DNA from 3 places in the Streptomyces sp. NPDC048057 genome. Region 3 is predicted to be linked to each of the others. Evidence: riboswitches for the same ligand, from Rfam matches in the RefSeq annotation. Region 3 holds a riboswitch; each other region holds the start of a gene.
What was found. Region 3 has a riboswitch for thiamine pyrophosphate ahead of AB0E05_RS08595 (thiamine ABC transporter substrate-binding protein). Riboswitches for the same ligand answer to the same signal wherever they lie in the genome.

Region 1: linked by a shared signal. The riboswitch ahead of thiC (phosphomethylpyrimidine synthase ThiC) and the one ahead of AB0E05_RS08595 (thiamine ABC transporter substrate-binding protein) in region 3 are both predicted to bind thiamine pyrophosphate.
Region 2: linked by a shared signal. The riboswitch ahead of thiO (glycine oxidase ThiO) and the one ahead of AB0E05_RS08595 (thiamine ABC transporter substrate-binding protein) in region 3 are both predicted to bind thiamine pyrophosphate.

Annotation. Positions count from the first base shown of each region.
Region 1 is NZ_JBEZNF010000004.1:234,005-240,665, reverse strand. Features, by position in the region: gene AB0E05_RS06400 (SsgA family sporulation/cell division regulator) at 1-236, shown strand, start outside; gene AB0E05_RS06395 (YibE/F family protein) at 264-1,646, opposite strand; TPP riboswitch at 1,718-1,890, shown strand; gene thiC (phosphomethylpyrimidine synthase ThiC) at 1,885-3,678, shown strand; gene AB0E05_RS06385 (hypothetical protein) at 3,845-4,669, opposite strand; gene AB0E05_RS06380 (metallophosphoesterase) at 4,817-6,157, opposite strand; gene AB0E05_RS06375 (LacI family DNA-binding transcriptional regulator) at 6,411-6,661, opposite strand, start outside.
Region 2 is NZ_JBEZNF010000016.1:35,476-42,136, reverse strand. Features, by position in the region: gene pknB (Stk1 family PASTA domain-containing Ser/Thr kinase) at 1-241, opposite strand, end outside; gene AB0E05_RS20000 (thiazole synthase) at 386-1,180, opposite strand; gene thiS (sulfur carrier protein ThiS) at 1,186-1,401, opposite strand; gene thiO (glycine oxidase ThiO) at 1,398-2,585, opposite strand; TPP riboswitch at 2,733-2,845, opposite strand; gene AB0E05_RS19985 (hypothetical protein) at 2,957-3,295, shown strand; gene AB0E05_RS19980 (FAD-dependent oxidoreductase) at 3,422-4,684, shown strand; gene AB0E05_RS19975 (Rv2175c family DNA-binding protein) at 4,807-5,172, shown strand; gene thiE (thiamine phosphate synthase) at 5,432-6,130, shown strand; gene metF (methylenetetrahydrofolate reductase [NAD(P)H]) at 6,158-6,661, shown strand, end outside.
Region 3 is NZ_JBEZNF010000006.1:90,364-97,024, forward strand. Features, by position in the region: gene AB0E05_RS08580 (hypothetical protein) at 1-1,033, shown strand, start outside; gene AB0E05_RS08585 (ABC transporter ATP-binding protein) at 1,022-2,041, opposite strand; gene AB0E05_RS08590 (iron ABC transporter permease) at 2,041-3,693, opposite strand; gene AB0E05_RS08595 (thiamine ABC transporter substrate-binding protein) at 3,759-4,862, opposite strand; TPP riboswitch at 4,943-5,053, opposite strand; gene rlmN (23S rRNA (adenine(2503)-C(2))-methyltransferase RlmN) at 5,180-6,286, opposite strand; gene AB0E05_RS08605 (phosphatidate cytidylyltransferase) at 6,366-6,661, opposite strand, start outside.

The DNA.
Region 1 (6,661 bases), on a different contig from region 3:
GGGACGGCGACGTGCACATCGCGCCGATGGGCCCCGGCGAACTCGCCGACCTGGGCATCCGGCTCCAGGTCGGCGGGGACTGCGCGTACTTCCAGGTGAGCGCCGCCCCCGTGGTCGCCTTCCTCGACCGCACCGATCGCCTGGTCCCGCTCGGCCAGGAGCGGACCTTCGGCGACTTCGACACCGACCTGGAACAGGTGCTCAGGTCCATCCTCACCGGGGAGAACGCGGGCTGAGCGGCCCTGGGACACGCCCTGGCGCCGCTACTTCTTGCGGCGCCGGCCCCGGCCCGAACCACGGCTCGCGGGCACCGCCCCGCCGGGCTGCGGACGGTCGGCGGAGACCACCAGCGCCGCGAGCGCGGTGGTCACCGGGACGGAGGCGACCAGTCCGATCGACCCCACGAGGGTCCGGACGATCTCCTCCGCCACCAACTCGCTGTTGGCGACCGTCGCCACCCCGCTCTGCGCGATGGTGAAGAGCAGCAGCAGCGGCAGTGCGGCACCCGCGTAGGCGAGCACCAGCGTGTTCACCACGGAGGCGATGTGGTCGCGGCCGATCCGGATGGCCGCGCGGTACAGCGCCCGCGGCCCCATGGTCGGATCCGCCTGCCGCAGCTCCCACACGGCCGAGGTCTGGGTCACCGTCACGTCGTCGAGCACCCCGAGCGAGCCGATGATGACCCCCGCCAGCAGCAGACCGCTCATGTCGATCTCCGGATAGAGACCGTGGATCAGGCCGGTGTTGTCGTCGGTGTTGCCCGACAGCACCGCCCACTCGATGAAGACCGAGCCGAGCAGCCCGATCAGCAGCAGCGAGATCAGCGTGCCGAGGACCGCGACCGAGGTGCGCGCCGTCAGCCCGTGACACATGTAGAGCGCGATCAGCATGATGGCGCTCGCCCCGACCACCGCGACCACCAGCGGATTGGACCCCGCCAAGATCGCCGGCAGGATGAACAGCGTCAGTACGGCGAACGAGATGACCAGCGCGATCAGCGCCATCACCCCGCGCATCCGCCCCACCAGCACCACGGCGAGGGCGAAGATCCCGGCCACCACCGCCAGCGGGACCTTCCGGTTCACGTCGATGACGGCGTACTGGAGGTCCGGCGGAGCGTCCGGGGCGTACGCCACCACGACCTCCTGGTCCTTCTCCAACTGCCGCACCGCGTCCGGCTGGACGACCTCCGCGAAGACGCGGCCCTTGTGCTGGCCGGAGTCGATCCTGATGGTGGCCTTCTTGCACTCGCCTTCCTGCGCGGCGATCGCCTCCCGCCCCTGGGGCGTGCTGGTGTCCCCGGTCGCGGGCACCTGGGCGGAGTTCACGGACTTGCAGTCGATGCGCTCGATCCGGGTCACCGTGGCCTGTTCGGTCTGTCGGTCGAAGCCCACGCCGGTGCGCTCGTGGCCGGGCGCGGAGCCGGGCCACAGGACGACCAGACCCACGGCGACGGCCGTGGCGAAAGGAATCAGCACCGCGGCGATGACCCGACGCAGATGCCGCGAGACGGGCGCGGCGGGCCCGTGCCCGTGGCTGTGCCCATGTCCGTGGCCGTGTCCGTGGCCGTGTTGGTGGCCGTGTTCCTGGCCGGGCGCGGGCTGGGGAGCAGGGCCCTGCTGGGGGCCGGGCGGTGATGACGTCACCGACCGATCATCGCAAGAACGGCAGGGGCCCCCTGGTCAGCACGCCAGAAATGACGCTAGCGTGGTGCCACCTTTGCACACGCGGGAGCTCGGAGCACCGGGCTGAGAGGGCGCTGACCTCCGTAGACGTACTGCAGGGCCGGCCGCGAGAGCGCCGGCCCGCCACACGTCGCGGACACCGCTGCGTCGACCGCCGAACCTGTTACCGGGTAATGCCGGCGTAGGGAGTAGGTCTTCCATGACCGTTCAGGACGCACGCACGCCTGCCGTCGAACCCGCTGTCGACGGCGCCCGCACACCGGGCTGGCACAAGGCATACGTCGAGGGTTCCCGCCCCGACCTGCGGGTGCCGGTCCGTCAGGTGCACCTCACCAACGGCCGGGACGTGACGCTGTACGACACGTCCGGCCCGTACACCGACCCCACCGTCGAGACCGACGTGCGCCGTGGGCTGGTCCCGCTGCGCGAGAGCTGGATCGTCGCCCGCGGCGACACCGAGGAGTACGCGGGCCGGCCCGTGCGCCCCGAGGACGACGGGATCAAGCACACCTCGCCCCGCGGTGGACTGCGCAACCTGGACGCGGTCTTCCCCGGGCGCCCGCGCCAGCCCCGGCGCGGTCGGGACGGCCGGGCGGTGACCCAACTCGCGTACGCCCGCCGCGGCGAGATCACCCCCGAGATGGAGTTCGTCGCCCTGCGGGAGAACGTCTCCCCCGAGGTCGTGCGGGACGAGATCGCGGCCGGCCGCGCGGTGCTGCCGGCCAACGTCAACCATCCGGAGATCGAGCCGATGATCATCGGCAAGCGGTTCCTGGTGAAGGTCAACGCCAACATCGGCAACTCCGCCGTGACCTCCTCCATCGAGGAGGAGGTGGAGAAGATGACCTGGGCCACCCGCTGGGGCGCCGACACGGTCATGGACCTGTCCACCGGTCGCAACATCCACACCACCCGGGAGTGGGTGCTGCGCAACTCCCCCGTGCCGATCGGCACCGTGCCGCTGTACCAGGCGCTGGAGAAGGTCGACGGCAGGGCGGAGGAGCTGACCTGGGAGATCTACAAGGACACCGTGATCGAACAGGCCGAGCAGGGCGTCGACTACATGACGGTGCACGCCGGCGTGCTGCTGCGGTACGTGCCGCTCACCGCCCGCCGCAAGACCGGCATCGTCTCCCGCGGCGGCTCGATCATGGCCGCCTGGTGCCTGGCGCACCACAAGGAGTCGTTCCTGTACGAGCACTTCGAGGAGCTGTGCGAGATCCTCGCCGCGTACGACGTGACGTACTCCCTCGGTGACGGGCTGCGGCCCGGCTCGATCGCGGACGCCAACGACGAGGCGCAGTTCGCCGAGTTGAAGACGCTGGGCGAGCTGAACAAGATCGCCAAGCGGATGAACGTGCAGACGATGATCGAGGGCCCCGGGCACGTGCCCATGCACAAGATCAAGGAGAACATCGACCTCCAGCAGGAGATCTGCGAGGAGGCGCCGTTCTACACCCTCGGCCCGCTCACCACGGACGTGGCACCGGCGTACGACCACATCACCTCCGGCATCGGCGCGGCGATGATCGCCTGGTGGGGCACGGCCATGCTCTGCTACGTGACGCCCAAGGAGCACCTGGGGCTGCCCAACCGGGACGACGTGAAGACCGGGGTGATCACGTACAAGATCGCGGCGCACGCGGCGGACCTCGCCAAGGGGCACCCGGGGGCGCAGGAGTGGGACGACGCGCTCTCCGACGCGCGGTTCGAGTTCCGCTGGGAGGACCAGTTCAACCTGGCGCTCGACCCGGACACCGCGCGCGAGTTCCACGACGAGACGCTGCCGGCCGAGCCGGCGAAGACGGCGCACTTCTGCTCGATGTGCGGCCCGAAGTTCTGCTCGATGAAGATCAGCCAGAGCATCTCGGAGCAGTTCGGCGGTGCCTCCGCACCGGACGCGACGGCGGAGGAGATCACCGAGGGGATGCTCCAGAAGTCCAAGGAGTTCGCGGCGAGCGGGAACAGGGTGTACCTGCCGATGGCCGAGTGACCGGCTGACTGAACGACCGGCCCGACGGACCGGCCGCGGGACCGACCGACCGCGCGGCCGGCCGACCGGGGAGCACGAGGAGTCAGGGGAACTCGGGGGGACGGGGGTACGGTGCGCGCCTCGCGGCCGCACCCTCGTACCGCGGCGGTGCCACGGCGCGGCCAGGTCACTCCGGGCGGTTCTCGGGGCCCCCGAAGTCCGGGCTGGTGAAGTCGGGGCTGGTGAAGGTGGGCCGCTGCCCCGCCGACTTGCCCTCGCTCGGACTGGAGTAGTCCGGGCTGTCGTACCCGACCTTCGGTATGCGGGTCACGGGCCGCGGCGGCGCTCCGGACACCGGGTCCGCGGCCGGGTCCTCCAGCGCGATCCGCAGGAACGGCAGGACGCCGCGCTCCAGCACCGCGTGCAGCCAGGCGTCCTTGGCGCGCGCCACCTCGTCGGGGAGTTCGTTCGACATCTCCTCGGCCGGCAGCTGCGTCGCGCTGTTGCGCAGCGCGGTGCGCAGGAGCCCGACCCCCGCGTACAGGATCGCCGCGGCGGTGAGGGCGGCGAAGAACCAGCCGGCCGACACCATGGTCTGGGCGAACGACGGCGGCGGGTCGAGCATCTTGAGGACGTACCCGACCAGCAGGAACAGCAGGGCGGCGATGCCCGCGAGGACCGGGGCGAGCACCGCGACCACGGCCGCGAAGCCGGCGCCGCTGCCGTCGCCGTCGACGTGGATCCTGGGCCGGTCCCGGTCGCCGGCGGACGCGGCGGAGGGCGAACGGGCCTCTTCGCGGATCCTGACGTAGTGCTCGTACTCGGGCGCGGCGGAGGCGGTGATCAGCGCCGTGGCGTTCAGGGCCATCGTGCGCAGCTGGGCCGCGTTCAGCCGCTGCCCCACGGTGGCGAGATCGGGCCGTTCATGGGCGTTGCGCAGCGCGTCTTCGAGGAGGCGCTCGAACTCGGCGCGGTCCTCGTTCTGCAGGTGCGGAGCGCTGTTCATGTGCATCCCCCGATGCTCCGTAAGGCCGGAAACACCCGTCCCGGACGGGCGGTTGGGCGTGGGTGGAGGAGTGCCTGCGTCGGTTAGGCCGATGGTAGAGCGGTTACGGCACGGAGTGACAGGGGTTTAGGTAAAACGCGTACCCGGCTTGCGTCAGCCGGGTAGCGGAAGCTGGACGACGAGCAGCTTTCCGGCCATCGTGACGCCGCCGTCCATGGCGATCGCCAATCCGTCCGCGTACACATGCGGCCCCTCGACGACCGGGCGGTCCCCGTCCTCGCCGTCCTCCGTGCCGACCTCGCCGAGCAGGTACGGAATGGGGCTGTGCCCGTGCACGATCCGGTTGCCGCCGTACGCGGAGAGCAGTTCGCGCACCGCGAGGGGCCCCGCCTCCTCGTCGCGGAAGGCGAACCGCTTGGTCATCTTGCGGAAGAGGTCCCAGCACTCGTCGGCGTCGTTGCGGGTGAGGATCTCGTGGACGGTGTCGTTCACGTCCTCGATCGTCTCGCCGTACTCCAGGTACGCGGTGGTGTCGGAGTGCAGCAGCAGGTGGCCGTCCTCCTCGACGACGGCGTCCAGCCGGGACATCCACTGGAGGTGGACGTCCTGGAGGCGGTCCATGTCGTTCTTCTGGCCGCCGTTGAGCAGCCAGGCCGCCTGGAAGGTGGCGGTGCCGGCGCCGGAGTTCACCGGGGTGTCCGAGAACCGCTTGGCGCCGAGGAGCAGCAGTTCGTGGTTGCCCATCAGGGCCTTGCAGTAGCCGCCGGCGGCGGCGGCCTCGGCGGAGAGCCGCATCACCAGGTCGATGACGCCGATGCCGTCGGGGCCGCGGTCGGTGAAGTCGCCGAGGAACCAGAGGCGGGCGTTGCCGGCGGCCCAGTTGCCGTCGGCGTCGATCAGGCCCTGGGCGGCGAGGGCGGCGACCAGCTCGTCGAGGTAGCCGTGGACGTCGCCGACGACGTACAGCGGGCCGGGGCCGTCGGCGGCGGGCGCCGGGGCGACGACCGCGCCGGGCTGGAGCTGGACGGTGAGGTCGTCGGGCCCGCTGCGGCTGATGACGGGGAGGTCGCGCTCGGTGGGGGTGTAGCCCTCGGGCATCTCGTCCTCCGGCAGGGCGTTGCCGGGGTGGTCTCCGGGGTGGGAGGCGTGGGGCTGGTGCTCCGTGGGGTACGCCGGGGGTGCTGGCGGCGCGGGGTGGCTGACCTGCACCGGGGGCTGGTGCTGCTCGGGCGTCCCCTGCTGCTCCTGCGGCCTCTGCTGCTCCTGGTAGGGCTGGGATTCGCCGTACGGCTGCGGCTCGCCGTAGGGCTGTGACGCCTGCTGGAGTTCGTGCTGCGGTTCCTGCTGCGGCTCTTGTTGCACGGGAGGCTCGGGAGGCGGGGCCTCCGACTGCACGGGCATCTGCGCGTATGGCGGAACGCGGAAATCGCGCAACGTCGCCGTACGCACCACGGGTCCCTGACCGGCCCCCTGAGTCATCGACCCCTCCACCACCGTCGCGCCGCCGTTCACCTTTCGGCCCAGCCTGGTCGGGGTGGTCCGCGGTGTCGTGCGCCCATCATAGGAATGAGGTCCGCGCTGTGTGACGCACCAGGGGTGGTGAATCCAGCCGCACCCCTGACACGTCGGCTGTTTCGCCCCAATAGGGCCCTAATTGGGGACGCTCGGCGGATCCCGATTCCTCGGACCCCGGGGTCTTTCGTCTGGATCAGGCTGGGCGAGCCCAGCGAGATCCGAACGAGAGGCCCTAGTCCGGTGACGGGGAGCGCGGCGCGCTCACGGTCGTCCGCGGGGAGCGGCGCTGTGAGGACGTCCGGATGATCAACTCCGTTGGTATCACCTGCTCGACCGGCCGGTCCTCGTCGATCCCCTCGATGGCGTCGATGAGGAGCTGGACGACCGCCGTGCCGATCCGGCGCGGCTTGAGGGAGAGCGTGGTGATGGGCGGCTCGGTGGTGGCGTACACCGTCGACTCGCTGCAACAGACCAGCAGCAGGT
Region 2 (6,661 bases), on a different contig from region 3:
CGCCGACGACATTGGGGTGCGAGAGCCGGGCGACGGACTTGGCCTCCCGGATGAAGCGCTCCACGAACGTCGCGTCCGTGGCCAGCGCCGGATGCATCACCTTGAGCGCGAGCTCCCGGTCCAGCCGGGTGTCCACGGCTCGGTAGACCGTGGCCATCCCGCCGACGGCGATGCGCGCGTCGACGCGGTAGCGGCCGTCGAGCAGCTGCCCGACGAGCGGGTCCTGGAGGGTCGTGTCCACGCACCGATTCTACGAGCCGGCGCCGACACCCCCGCCCGACCGCACCCCGGGCCGCCGCCTTGCAGCAACCCTGCGTCGACTCCGGGGCCGAGTTGTGACCTGCGGGGACTGGACGGAGGGCCGGGGGAGGCCCCGGCCCCGGGGCTAGAAGGCGGGGCGTTCCGGGTCGAGCGCGGCCATGCCGTCGGTGGGCGAGGACGCCTCGGCGAAGTGGCGGCGGGGGATGCGGCCGGCCCGGTACGCCAGCCGGCCCGCCTCCACCCCGTAGCGCATCGCCTCGGCCATCCGCGCCGGCTCCTGCGCCCGGGTGACGGCGGAGGCGAGCATCACCGCGTCGCAGCCCAGCTCCATCGCGAGCGCGGCGTCCGACGCGGTGCCCGCCCCGGCGTCCAGCACCACCGGCACGCCCGCCTGCTCGACGATCAGCCGGAAGTTGTGCGGATTGCGGATGCCGAGACCGGAGCCGATGGGCGAGCCCAGCGGCATGACCGCGGCACAGCCGACGTCCTCCAGCCGGCGCGCGAGCACGGGGTCGTCGTTGGTGTACGGCAGGACCGTGAAGCCGTCGTCGACCAGGATCTCCGCGGCGTCCAGCAGCTCGACCGGGTCGGGCAGCAGGGTCCGCTCGTCGGCGACGACCTCCAGCTTGACCCAGTCCGTGCCCAGCGCCTCACGGGCCAGGCGGGCGGTGAGCACCGCCTCGCCGGCGGTGAAGCAGCCCGCGGTGTTCGGCAGGACCCGGATGCCGAGGCGGGCCAGCACGGAGAGCACGGAGCCCTGCACCGAGGGGTCGACGCGGCGCATCGCGACGGTGGTGAGCTGGGTGCCGCTGGCGACGAGGGAGCGTTCGAGGACGTCGAGGCTGGGCGCCCCGCCCGTCCCCATGATCAGTCGGGACGTGAAGGTCGTGTCGCCGATGGTCAGCAGGTCGTCGGCCATGTCGATCACCCTCCCTGCACCGCGGTGAGGACTTCGACGCGGTCGCCGTCGCCCAGGAGCGTGCCGGGCCAGGCGCTGCGCGGGACGACGGTCTCGTTGACGGCGGCGGCGACGCCGGCGGGGGCCGCGGTCACCTCGGCGACCAGGGCGGCGAGCGTGGTGGGCGTGGCGAGTTCACGCCGTTCGCCGTTGAGGGAGACAACCAGGGGAAAGCTGTTCATACGGGCTGCTCCTGAGGGACGGGAGTGAAGCGAGCGGGGGTGAAGGGATGGGCTTCCTCGGGCAGGACGCCGTCGGTCAGGGCCGCGGCGAGCACATCGCCGGTGAGCGGCGTGAGGAGGACGCCGTTGCGGTAGTGGCCGGTGGCCAGCAGCAGGCCCGGCAGCTCGGTCGGGCCGAGCAGCGGGGCGTTGTCGGGCGAGCCGGGCCGCAGTCCGGCGCGGGTCTCCGTGAGCGGGAGTTCCGTGATGCCGGGGACGAGTTCATGGGCGTCCCGCAGCAGTTCGTAGACCCCGCCGGCGGTGACGGTGGTGTCCCAGCCCAACTCCTCGCTGGTCGCGCCGATGACGAGTTCCCCGCTCTCGCGGGGCACGAGATAGACATGGCTGCCGCGGACGACCGCGCGCACGGTCCGGGACAGGAAGGGGGCATAGGGCGCGGGCACCTGGAGGCGGATGACCTGCCCCTTCACCGGCCGCACCGGTGGGCGTACGGACGGGGGCAGTCCGTCGAGCCGGCCGCTCATGCTGCCCCCGGCGAGCACGATCTGGTCGGCGGCCAGCCGGGTGCCGTCCGCCAGGGCGACGCCCACGGCCCGGTCGCGGTCCACCAGCAGCCGGGCCGCCCGATCCCGGTGGAAGGTGACGTCGGCCCGGCCACAGGCCGTGAGCAGCGCGGACGCGAGCCGCCGCGGATCGACCTGGTGGTCGCCGTCGACCCGTAGCCCGCCGCGTACGCCCGGTGCCAGCATCGGCTCCAGGCGGCGGCACTCACGGCCGGTGAGCCATTCGGACGCCAGTCCGGAGCGCTGCTGGAGTGCGTGCAGCTCCCGCAGATGGGCGCGGTCGTCGGCGTCGAGGGCGACGGCGAGGGTGCCGCAGGCGCGGTAGCCGATGTCCGTTCCGCTGGCCTGGTCGAGTTCGGCGGCGAAGTCGGGGTAGCGGCGCGCCGACTCCAGATTGAGGGCGAGCAGTGCCTGCTCCCCGTAGTGGAGTTCGGTGACGGCGGCGAGCATGCCGGCCGCGACCTGCGCGGCGCCCCCGCCGGGCGTCGGGTCCACCACGGTGACGCGCAGGCCGCGCTGTGCGGTGCGCCAGGCCGTGACGAGCCCGATGACGCCGCCGCCGATGACGAGCACGTCGGCGGGGCGCGTCGTCGGTGGGGGCAGCGGTGCTGACTGCGCCACGGGTGGGGGTGCGGGGTGCGGTGCGGGCCGTGGTGTGGGACGTGGTGTGGATGACGGCGCGGACTGCGGTGCGGGAGCTTCGGCGGGTTGTGGTGGCCCGGTCGTCCGCGGTGGCTCGGGGGTGCCCGATGGCGCAAGAGCGTGCGGCATGGGTCTTCAGCTCCTCCCTTCGCCGGCATGACCCGGATCAGGTTCGTACGGTCGGAGGCCGCCCAGCCTCCCTCTCAGCCCGGTGCGTCCGGGCTCCCGCGGGTGCTTTACGGTGGCCACCCTAACCCCAGCCCGTGACGTGCCGTAAGGGCGGTCGGGGCCGGTGGGACGCCGTGCTCCGGGGGCGGTCGGGGTGCAGGAGCGCGAAAGGACGGTTCACCGTGGCAGGCTCGCTCGACGGACTCGTGCTGTCTCCCGTCGCCGATCAGGCGCCGGGTCAGGTCGGCGTCCGCACCCGGTTTGCGTACCGGGAGCAGGACGGCCGGATCTGGGCCCACTACGAGGGCGGGGACGTGGTCCGCGGCCATCTGGTGGGCACCCGCGAAGGCGACCGGCTGGACTTCCGCTACGTCCAGTTGCGAGACGACGGCAGCACCTCGTCGGGGCACTGCGTCTCGACCGTGGTGGAGCTGCCCGACGGGCGCATCCGGCTGGAGGAGAGCTGGGAGTGGGAGTCCCAGGAGGGCAGCGGGACGAGCGTCGTGGAACAGGTGCCGTAGGGGTCGGACGTCGGCGCGAGGGGTGCGGCGCCCGTCCGCGCCGACGTACGGGCATCGGGCACGGGCGTGGCGGGCGGGGTGACACCCCACTTTTCTGACGAGTCGTCAGGTGCGTAAGGTTGACGGGTGAGCGAGCAGCAGACACAGCAGCAGGCACGAGGCGTGGTCATCGTCGGTGCGGGCATGGCCGGTGTGCAGACCGCCGTCGCCCTGCGGGAAGGGGGCTTCACCGGCCCCGTCACCCTGATCGGCGCCGAACCCCACCAGCCCTACGACCGACCCCCGCTCTCCAAGGCCGTCCTGTTGGGCAAGGCCGAGGACTCGGCCTTCGACGTGGACTTCGAGGCGCTCGCCGTGGAGCTGCGGCTCGGCTGCGAGGTGACCGGGCTGCGCCACGCCGCGCGCGAGCTGGACACCGAAGCCGGGCCCGTCCCGTACGACGTCCTGGTCATCGCGAGCGGCGCCGAGCCCGTCACCCTGCCCGGCACGGCCTCCGTCCCCGGCGTCCACCTGCTGCGCACGCTCGACGACGCCGAGCGGCTCAAGCCCGTCCTCGGTCGACAGCACGACGTCGTCGTGGTGGGCGCCGGCTGGATCGGCGCCGAGTTCGCCACCGCCGCCCGGGAGGCCGGCTGCGCCGTCACCGTCGTCGAGGCCGCCGACCGCCCCCTCGCCGAAGCCCTGCCCGCCGAGGTCACCGCCCCCATGGCGCAGTGGTACGCGGAAGCCGGCGTCGAGCTGGTCACCGGCGCGCGCGTGGCCGGGGTCGAGCCCGGGACCGTCGTCCTGGCCGACGGGCGGCGCATCCCCGCCGAGGCCGTCGTCGTCGGCATCGGCGCCCGCCCCGCCACCGGTTGGCTCGCCGGCTCCGGGATCGCCACCGACCCGAACGGTGCGGTCACCGCCGACGCGCATCTGCGCACCTCGCTGAGCGGCGTGTACGCCGTGGGGGACTGCGCCTCCTTCCCCTCGGCCCGCTACGACCGCCGCCTGCTGGTGCACCACTGGGACAACGCGCTCCAGGGCCCGCGCACCGTCGCCGCCAACGTCATCGCCGAGCTGGCCGCCGCCGGACCGGTCGGCGCCACGGCGGCAGCCGAGCCGCCGGAGGCCTACGACCCCGTGCCGTACTTCTGGTCCGAGCAGTTCGGCCGGTTCGTGCAGTACGCGGGCGATCACGCGGACGCCGACGCGCTCGTGTGGCGCGGCAGCCCCGCCGACCCCACCTGGTCGGTGCTGTGGCTACGGGACGGCGTGCTCGTCGCGCTGCTCGCCGTCGGCCGGCCGCGCGACCTGGCCCAGGGCCGCCGCCTCGTCCAGGCCGGCGGACGGCTGGACCGCCGGCTCGCCGCGGACCCCTCGGTCCCCCTGAAGGCCGCGTCCAGCTAGGGCGCACCCGCCCCCGCGGCACGCCGCTGACCAGGCGGTCCGCCCCGCGGGACGCTCGTATGGCGGCAGTCGGCCGGGGGCTCCCGCTACCCACTGTCGGTCCCAGATGGCAGGCTTGTCCCGTGACCGAGATTGACGCAAAGATCGATGCCCTCGTCCCCGACTGGCTCACCCTGCCCGACATTGCGGAAATGTTGGACGTCGAGGTGACGCGCGTGCGCCAGCTCGTGAAGGAGGGCCAGCTGATCGCCGTGCGCCGTGGGGAGAGGCGCGTGCTCCAGGTCCCCGCCGCGTTCATCAGCGACTCGAAGGTCGTCAAGGGCCTCAGCGGCACCCTGACGCTCCTGAAGGACGACGGCTTCACGGACGAAGAAATGCTGGAGTGGCTCTTCACCCCGGACCCGAGCCTGCCCGGCACCCCCGCGCAGGCCCTCAGTGAGAACCGCGGCACGGAAGTGAAGCGCAGGGCGCAGGCGCTCGCCGTGTGACGTCCGCCGCACGGCGGCTGCCGACGCAGCCGCCGTCCCGAGCACCCGCGCGCGGCCTTCCGTACAGCGCGCCGGGTGCCGAAGAGACCTGGACTCACCAGCACGCGGTGTGCGGGAGCGCGCCCCGGGCGCATCCGCCGTACCGGACGCACGCCGACGCCAGCGCCGTACGTCCTGTCGGCGCCCTCACCGGCAGCCAAGCCGTCGGCGCCCTCGCGCACGCCACCCGCACACCGCCGACCCACCGGGGGAACCCGTCATGTCCACGCTCCGCGCCCGGCTGTCCGACGCCCGGCTCTACCTCTGCACGGACGCCCGCAAGCGCCAGGGCGACCTCCCCGACTTCCTCGACGCCGTCCTCAGCGCCGGAGTCGACATAGTCCAGCTCCGCGACAAGGGCATGGAAGCCGCCGAGGAGCTGGCCCACCTGGAGGTCTTCGCCGACGCCTGTCGTCGCCACGGCGCCCTGCTCGCGGTGAACGACCGGGCCGACGTCGCCCACGCCATCGGCCCCGACGTGCTGCACCTGGGCCAGGGCGACCTGCCCGTCCCCGCCGCCCGGGCGATCCTCGGTGACGACGTCCTCGTCGGCCGCTCCACCCACAGCGCGGCCGAGGCGTCCGCCGCCGCCGTCCAGCCGGGCGTGGACTACTTCTGCACCGGCCCCTGCTGGCCCACCCCCACCAAGCCCGGCCGGCACGCGCCCGGGCTCGACCTGGTGCGCCACACCGCCGCCCTGGGCACGGACCGCCCCTGGTTCGCCATCGGCGGGATCGACGCCGAAAACCTGGACGAGGTCCTCGACGCCGGCGCGCGCCGGGTGGTCGTCGTCCGGGCCGTCACGGAGGCCGACGACCCCGCCGAAGCGGCTTCCCGTCTCGCCCAGCGGATACAGGACCGCTGTGACGTGGGCAAACGTGATACTGCCCAGTCCGGTGGGTGGACATCGGTTGGGTGACCTTGCCACCCCCGATAACCTGCCGGTATGGCCCTTGGCACACCTTCGACCAGGACGGATCGCGCACGCACCGTGCGCGAGTTGCTCGCGACCGACGAGACCACCTACTCCTTCGAGTTCTGGGCGCCCAAGACGGAGAAGGGCGAACGGAACCTCTGGAACGCCCTGCGCCGGGTGGAGGCGGTGGCCCCGAGCTTCGTCTCCGTGACGTACGGCGCGGGCGGCTCCACCCGGGCGGGCACGGTGAAGGCGACCCAGCAGATCGCCGCCGACACCACCCTCACCCCCGTCGCCCACCTCACCGCGGTCAACCACTCCATCGCGGAACTGCGCAACATGATCGGCCAGTACGCCGACGCCGGGATCCGCAACATCCTGGCCGTCCGGGGCGACCCGCCAGGCGACCCCATGGGCGAGTGGGTCAGGCACCCCGAGGGCGTGACCTACGCCGCCGAGCTGGTCAGCCTGATCAAGGACTCCGGCGACTTCTGCGTCGGGGTGGCCGCCTTCCCCGAGATGCACCCGCGTTCC
Region 3 (6,661 bases):
CCCCTCCGCGTCCCTGCTGCGACTGTCCTGGTGCCTGGTCCCGCTCGCCGCCGCCGTGCACTTCGCGGTCGCCGTCGCCCGTACGGATCCGAGCACCCGTCCCCGCCGCGGCCTGTCCGCCGCCGGCCTCGGCCCCGGTCAGCTCGCCGCCCTCGCCGCCTCCGGCACGGCCGTGTCCGCCGCGCTGGGCAGCATGCTCGCCCTGCTGGTCTTCCTGCACCTGCGGGGTGATCTGACGGGGCTGCCGTTCGACGGCGCCGCAGCCGAACTGCTGGCCGCGGACGAGTCGCTGCCGCTCGCCGCGGCCCTCACGCTGCTGACGATCGTCCCCCTGGCCGCGACGGTCACCGTCGCCCTCGCACTGCGCTCCCGCATCCGCACCACGGCCGCGGACGACGCCCCGCCCGAAGAGCCCCCGGTGCCCACCGCCCCGCCCGGCGGGCTGCCGTGGGGGTGCGCCCTGACGGCGGCGGGCCTGGCGATCGGCACGTACGCGGCCCGTGCCCAGTCCGGGGAGGGACTGCGGCTCTCGGGTGACCTCGGCGCGAACCCGGCCGGCGTCCTCACCGGCTGGGCGCTCACCGCGGTGGGCCTCGCCGTCGCAGGGCCCGCCCTGACGCACTTCTGCGGCCGTCTTGTGCAAATGGTGCGCCCCAGCGCGCTGCGGCTGCTCGCCGGCCGGGTCCTGATGGAGGAGGCCCGTCGGATCGGCCGCCCGCTCGGCGTGCTGTGCGCGGTCGCGGCGGCGGTGCTCGCCGGCTGGATGCTGTCCGGCAGCGGGGCCCGTCCCTTCGGTCCGCTCACGGGCCTGGGCACGACGTTGGTGATCGCCTGTTCGACGGCCACGCTCCTGGTCTCCACGTCCGAGGCGCGCGCCCTGCGCACCACGACCCGCGAGGAGCTGCGGCGCCTGGGCACCCCCGCGAACACCCTGCGCGCCGCCACCGCCCTGCGGGTGCTCGCCCTGCTCGCCGTCTTCGCCCCGCTGACCTGGGCGGTCGCCACCCTGGCCGTGGCCCCGCTACGGGGCTAGGACGACCACGTCCTCCGCCGCGAAGACGACCCCCACCTCGGCGTGCTCCTCGGGGGCATCCCGCAGCGGCACCTCCGCCTCCAGTACGGGGCCGGTCGCCGGCCGCAGCCGTACGGCGACCCGGTCGCCCCGGAAGGTCCGCGCCTCGACCGTGCAGCGCAGGCCCTCCTCCGGGTCCGTCAGCCGCACCCCCGCGGGCCGCACCAGCACCTCGCGCTCGCCGTCCCCGGCCGGGTCCAGCAGCGGCAGCTTGCCCCACGCCGTGTCCGCCACCGACCCGCTGACGGTGGCGGCGACCACGTTGTCGAAGCCGAGGAACCGCGCCACGAAGGCGTCGGCAGGCCGCTGCCAGACCTCCAGCGGCGCACCGGTCTGGGCGATCCGGCCCTCCCGCATGATCACCACGCGGTCGGCGAGCGCGAACGCCTCGCCCTGGTCGTGCGTGACCGCCAGCACGGTCGTCCCCAGCCGCCCGAAGAGCGCCCGCAACTCCACCACCAGGCGCTCCCGCAGCCCGCGGTCAAGCTGTCCCAGCGGTTCGTCGAGCATCAGCAGCCGAGGCTCGGGGGCCAGCGCCCGCGCCAGCGCGACCCGTTGCTGTTCGCCGCCGGACAGCGAGCCGACCGCGCGCTGCTCCGCGCCGGGCAGCCCGACGAGTTCCAACAGCTCCGCGACCCGCGCCCGTCGCGCCTCCCGCCCGTCACCCCGCATCCGCAGTCCGAAGGCGACGTTCCCGCCCGCGTCGTGCTGGGGGAAGAGCTGGTGGTCCTGGAACATCAGGCCCAGGCCGCGCCGGTGCACCGGTACGCCCGTCTGGTCGGCGCCGGCGAGCAACACCCGCCCCCGGTCCGCCCGCTGCAATCCGGCGACCACCCGCAACAGGGTGGACTTCCCACTGCCGCTGGGCCCGAGGACGCAGACCACCTCGTGGTCGGCGACCGTCAGGTCCACGCCGTCGAGCGCCGCCCGCGCCCCGAAGCGTACGGTCACGTCGTCGAGTACGAGCATCAGAACTCCCCGGTCGAGCCGTTGGTCGTGCGCAGGCGGATCCGCTCCAGCAACAGCAGCGCGCCCGCGCACACCACCATCAGGATCGTGCTCAGGGCCATCGCCTGCCCGTAGTTGAGCTCGCCGGGCCGCCCCAGCAGCCTGGCGACGGCAACCGGCAGCGTCGGGTTGTCGGGCCTGGCGATGAAGACGGTCGCACCGAACTCGCCGAGCGACACGGCGAACGCGAAGCCCGCGGAGATCAGCAGCGCCCGCCGCACCAACGGCAGGTCCACCTCCCGCCACACCCGCAGCGGCGACGCCCCGAGGACCGCCGCCGCCTCCCGCAGTCGCCCGTCGACCGCCCGCAGCACCGGCAGCATGGTGCGCACCACGAACGGCACCCCGACCAGCGCCTGCGCCAGCGGCACCAGGATCCACGAGGCCCGCAGGTCCAACGGCGGCTCGTCGAGCGTGATCAGGAAGCCGAAGCCCACCGTCACCGCCGAGACCCCGAGCGGCAGCATCAGCAGCGCGTCGAAGCCACGCACCAGCCGCCCCGCCCCGCGCTCCCGCCCCTCGGGCCCGGGCCGCCGCGCCAGCGCCGCCGCCGCGAGCCCGCCCACGACGACCGCGATCGCGGTCGCGGCCAGCGCGTACCGCAGCGAGTTCCCCACGGCGTGCACCGGTGGTACGAGGAAGGCGCCCCCGCTCGCGTCGAGCGAGCCGAGCGCCCGGTAGTAGTCGAAGCCGTAGCCGTCGGGAGTGGACAGCGAGCGCTCCACCAGGACGCCCAGCGGCACCAGCACCAGCAGCACGACCGTGGTCAGCACCCCGCCGAGCAGCGCCCACTGCCGCGCCCCGCGCGGCCGGCGGGCGGTGGAGGCCGGGTCCACCAGCGTCAACGCGCCCTCCCGGCGCCGTACCGTCCACGCGTGCACGCCCAGCACCGCGCCGACGGCGGCGAACTGCACCAGGGTCAGGACGGCGGCCGTGCGCAGGTCCAGCAGTTGCGCGGTCTGCCGGTAGATCTCCACTTCCAGGGTCGAGAAGCCGGGCCCGCCCAGGATCTGGACCACGCCGAAGGAGGTGAAGGTGAAGAGGAAGACCATCAGCGCCGCGGCGGCCAGGGACGGCGCGAGCGCCGGGAGCGTGACCGTGCGCCAGGCGGCGAAGCGCCCCGCGCCCAGCACTCGCGCCGCCTCCTCCTGGCGCGGGTCGAGCTGCGCCCACAGGCCGCCCACGGTCCGCACCACCACGGCGTAGTTGAAGAAGACGTGGGCGAGGAGGATCGCCCACACAGTGGTGTCGAGGCGGATCCCCCACGCCTCGTCGAGCAGTCCGCCGCGACCCAGCAGCGCCAGGAAGGCGGTGCCGACGACGACGGTCGGCAGCACGAACGGCACGGTCACCACCGCCCGCAGCAGCCGCTTGCCCGGGAAGTCGTAGCGGGCCGTGACGTACGCCCCCGGCAGCGCGACGAACAGGGTGAGCGCGGTCGACGCCAGCGCCTGCCAGGTGGTGAACCACAGCACGTCGAGGACGTCCGGGCGGCCCAGCACCTCGCCGATGCGCCCGAACTGCCAACGCCCGCCGTCCCGCAGCCCGCGGCCGACGATCGCGGCCACGGGGTACGCGAAGAAGACGCCGAAGAACGCGACGGGCAGCGCCATCAGGGCGAGCCGTGTCGCGTTCCCCGTGCGGGGCGCCCGGCCGCGGCGCCCCGCCGCGGGCCGGGTCACTTCACCACGAGCGAGGACCACGTCTGAACCCACTGCTCACGGTTCTTGGAGATGGTGTCGGGCGCCAGCGTCGTCGGCTTCTCGACCACCGCGCCGTGCCGGGTGAACAGCTCGGGCAGCTTCGCCCCGCTGACCACCGGGTTGACGAACATGTTCAGCGGCATGTCCTCCTGGAACGTCTTGGAGACCATGAAGTCCAGCAGGGCCTTGCCGCCGGCCTCGTTCTTCGCGCCCTTCAGCAGGCCCGCGAACTCGACCTGCCGGAAGCAGGTCCCGGTGGCGACCCCGGTGGGCGCCTCGGCCGGCTGCGGGTCGGCGAACAGCACCTCGACGGGCGGGCTGGAGGCGTACGAGACCACCAGCGGCCGGTCGGCCTTGGCCTTCTTGCCCCCGGCGGACCCGGAGAACTCCTCGTTGTACGCCTGCTCCCAGCCGTCGACGACCTTGACTCCGTTGCCCTTGAGCTGCTTCCAGTAGTCCTGCCAACCGTCCTCGCCGAAGTGCGCGACGGTGCCGAGGACGAAGCTGAGGCCCGGGGAGGACGTGGCCGCGTTCTCCACGACGAGCAGGTCCTTGTACTCGGGCTTGGCCAGGTCCTCGAAGGTCTGCGGCGGCGCGAGCTTCTTGTCGGCGAAGTACTTCTTGTCGTAGTTGACGCAGACGTCGCCGGTGTCGATCGGGGTGACCCGGTGCTTGTCCTTGTCGAGTTGCACGGTCGCCGGCACCTGGTCGAGGCCCTTGGCCTCGTGGGGCGTGAAGAGGCCGTTGTCGAGCGCGCGGGACAGCAGGGTGTTGTCGACGCCGAAGAACACGTCGCCCTGCGGGGAGCCCTTCGTCAGGATCTCCTTGTTGAGCGCGACCGCGGTGTCCCCGCTCTTGAGGACCTTGACCGTGTAGCCGGTCTGCCGGGTGAACTCCTTGAGCACGGCCTCGGAGGCGGCGAAGGAGTCGTGGCTCACCAGCGTGACCGTCTTCGAGCCCTTGCCGTCGCCGTCCTTGGCTCCGGAGTCACCGGAGGACTCCCCGCCGCAGGCGGCGAGCACGCTCACGCCGAGCGCCGCGGCCAGCGCGGCGACCGTCTTCTTCCTGATACTGCTCACGGATCGATTCCTCCTGGGGGTGGCCAGGAAGAGACGCGGCCCGGCCCGGTCTCGTCGAAGACGCGGGCAGGGCGCAACAGCTTGAGTGGTGACCGAACTTCCTACCCAGAATGACCTGGGCGAGGTTCAGAGGGTCTGCGGTCTGATGGGTACCGCACTCTCAGCGCTGTGGCGCTCCCCTGTCGGATTTATGCAGATGTACGGGTCAGACTACAAGGTCAGCCGCAGGCGGCGGCAGGGGCGGGTGCCTGCGCACCCCGCACGCTGAAGGCGCAGTGCGCCCGCCTCGCGACCCGACCCGTGCACGACCCCCGTCGTCAGCGCTCGGACGCGGCGAGCTGTCCGCACGCCCCGTCGATCTCCTGCCCCCGGGTGTCCCGCACCGTGACCGGGACCCCGTGGGCCGCGATCGCTGCGACGAAGGCCCGCTCGTCCTCCGGCCGGGACGCGGTCCACTTCGACCCCGGAGTCGGGTTCAGCGGGATCAGGTTCACATGGACGCGCCGCCCCTTGAGCAGCCGGCCCAACAGGTCACCGCGCCACGCGTGGTCGTTGATGTCGCGGATCAGCGCGTACTCGATGGAGACGCGACGACCCGACTTCTCCGCGTACTCCCACGCGGCGTCCAGGACCTCGCGGACCTTCCAGCGGGTGTTCACCGGGACGAGGGTGTCACGCAGTTCGTCGTCCGGGGCGTGCAAGGACACCGCGAGCCGGCACTTGAAGCCCTCGTCCGCGAAGCGCAGCATCGCCGGCACCAGACCGACGGTGGAGACCGTGATCCCGCGCTGGGACAGCCCGAGGCCGTCGGGCTCGGGGTCGGTGAGCCGACGGATCGCGCCCACCACCCGCTTGTAGTTCGCCAGCGGCTCGCCCATGCCCATGAAGACGATGTTCGACAGCCGGGCGGGGCCGCCGGGCACCTCGCCGTCGCGCAGCGACCGCATCCCGTCCACGATCTGGTGCACGATCTCCGCGGTCGACAAGTTGCGGTCGAGCCCGGCCTGGCCGGTGGCGCAGAACGGGCAGTTCATCCCGCAGCCGGCCTGGGACGAGATGCACATCGTCACCCGGTCGGGATAGCGCATCAGCACGGACTCGACGAGCGTCCCGTCGTGCAGCCGCCACAGGGTCTTGCGGGTGGTGTCCTCGTCGCAGGAGATGTGCCGCACGACCGACATCAGGTCGGGCAGCAGCTCCGCGGCCAGCTTCTCCCGCGCGGCGGCAGGGATGTCGGTCCACTGAGCCGGGTCGTGCGCGTACCGGGCGAAGTAGTGCTGCGACAGCTGCTTGGCGCGGAAGGGCTTCTCGCCGATCGCGGCGACGGCGTCCTTCCGCTCGGCGGGCGAGAGGTCGGCAAGGTGCCTCGGGGGCTTCTTGGCTCCGCGGGGCGCGATGAATGTGAGTTCTCCGGGCTTGGGCATGGTCCATCCAGTGTCGCAGAGATACGACGAAGGGCTCGCCATCCTGTGGATAACAAGCCCTTCACCGTGAAGCCGCAGGTCAGCCGCTTCCTACGAACACCACGAACAGCAGCCAAACCACCGGCGCCGTCGGCAGCAACGAATCCAGCCGGTCCATGATGCCGCCGTGGCCCGGCAGCAGCGTGCCCATGTCCTTGATGCCGAGGTCACGCTTGATCATCGACTCGCCGAGGTCTCCCAGCGTCGCGCTGACCGCCACCGCGAGGCCCAGCAGCAGGCCCTGCCACCAGGTGCCGTCGTCGATCATGAACTGCATGCACAGCGCGCCCGCCACCATGGCGAAGCCCACCGCCCCGAACAGCCCCTCGCGGGTCT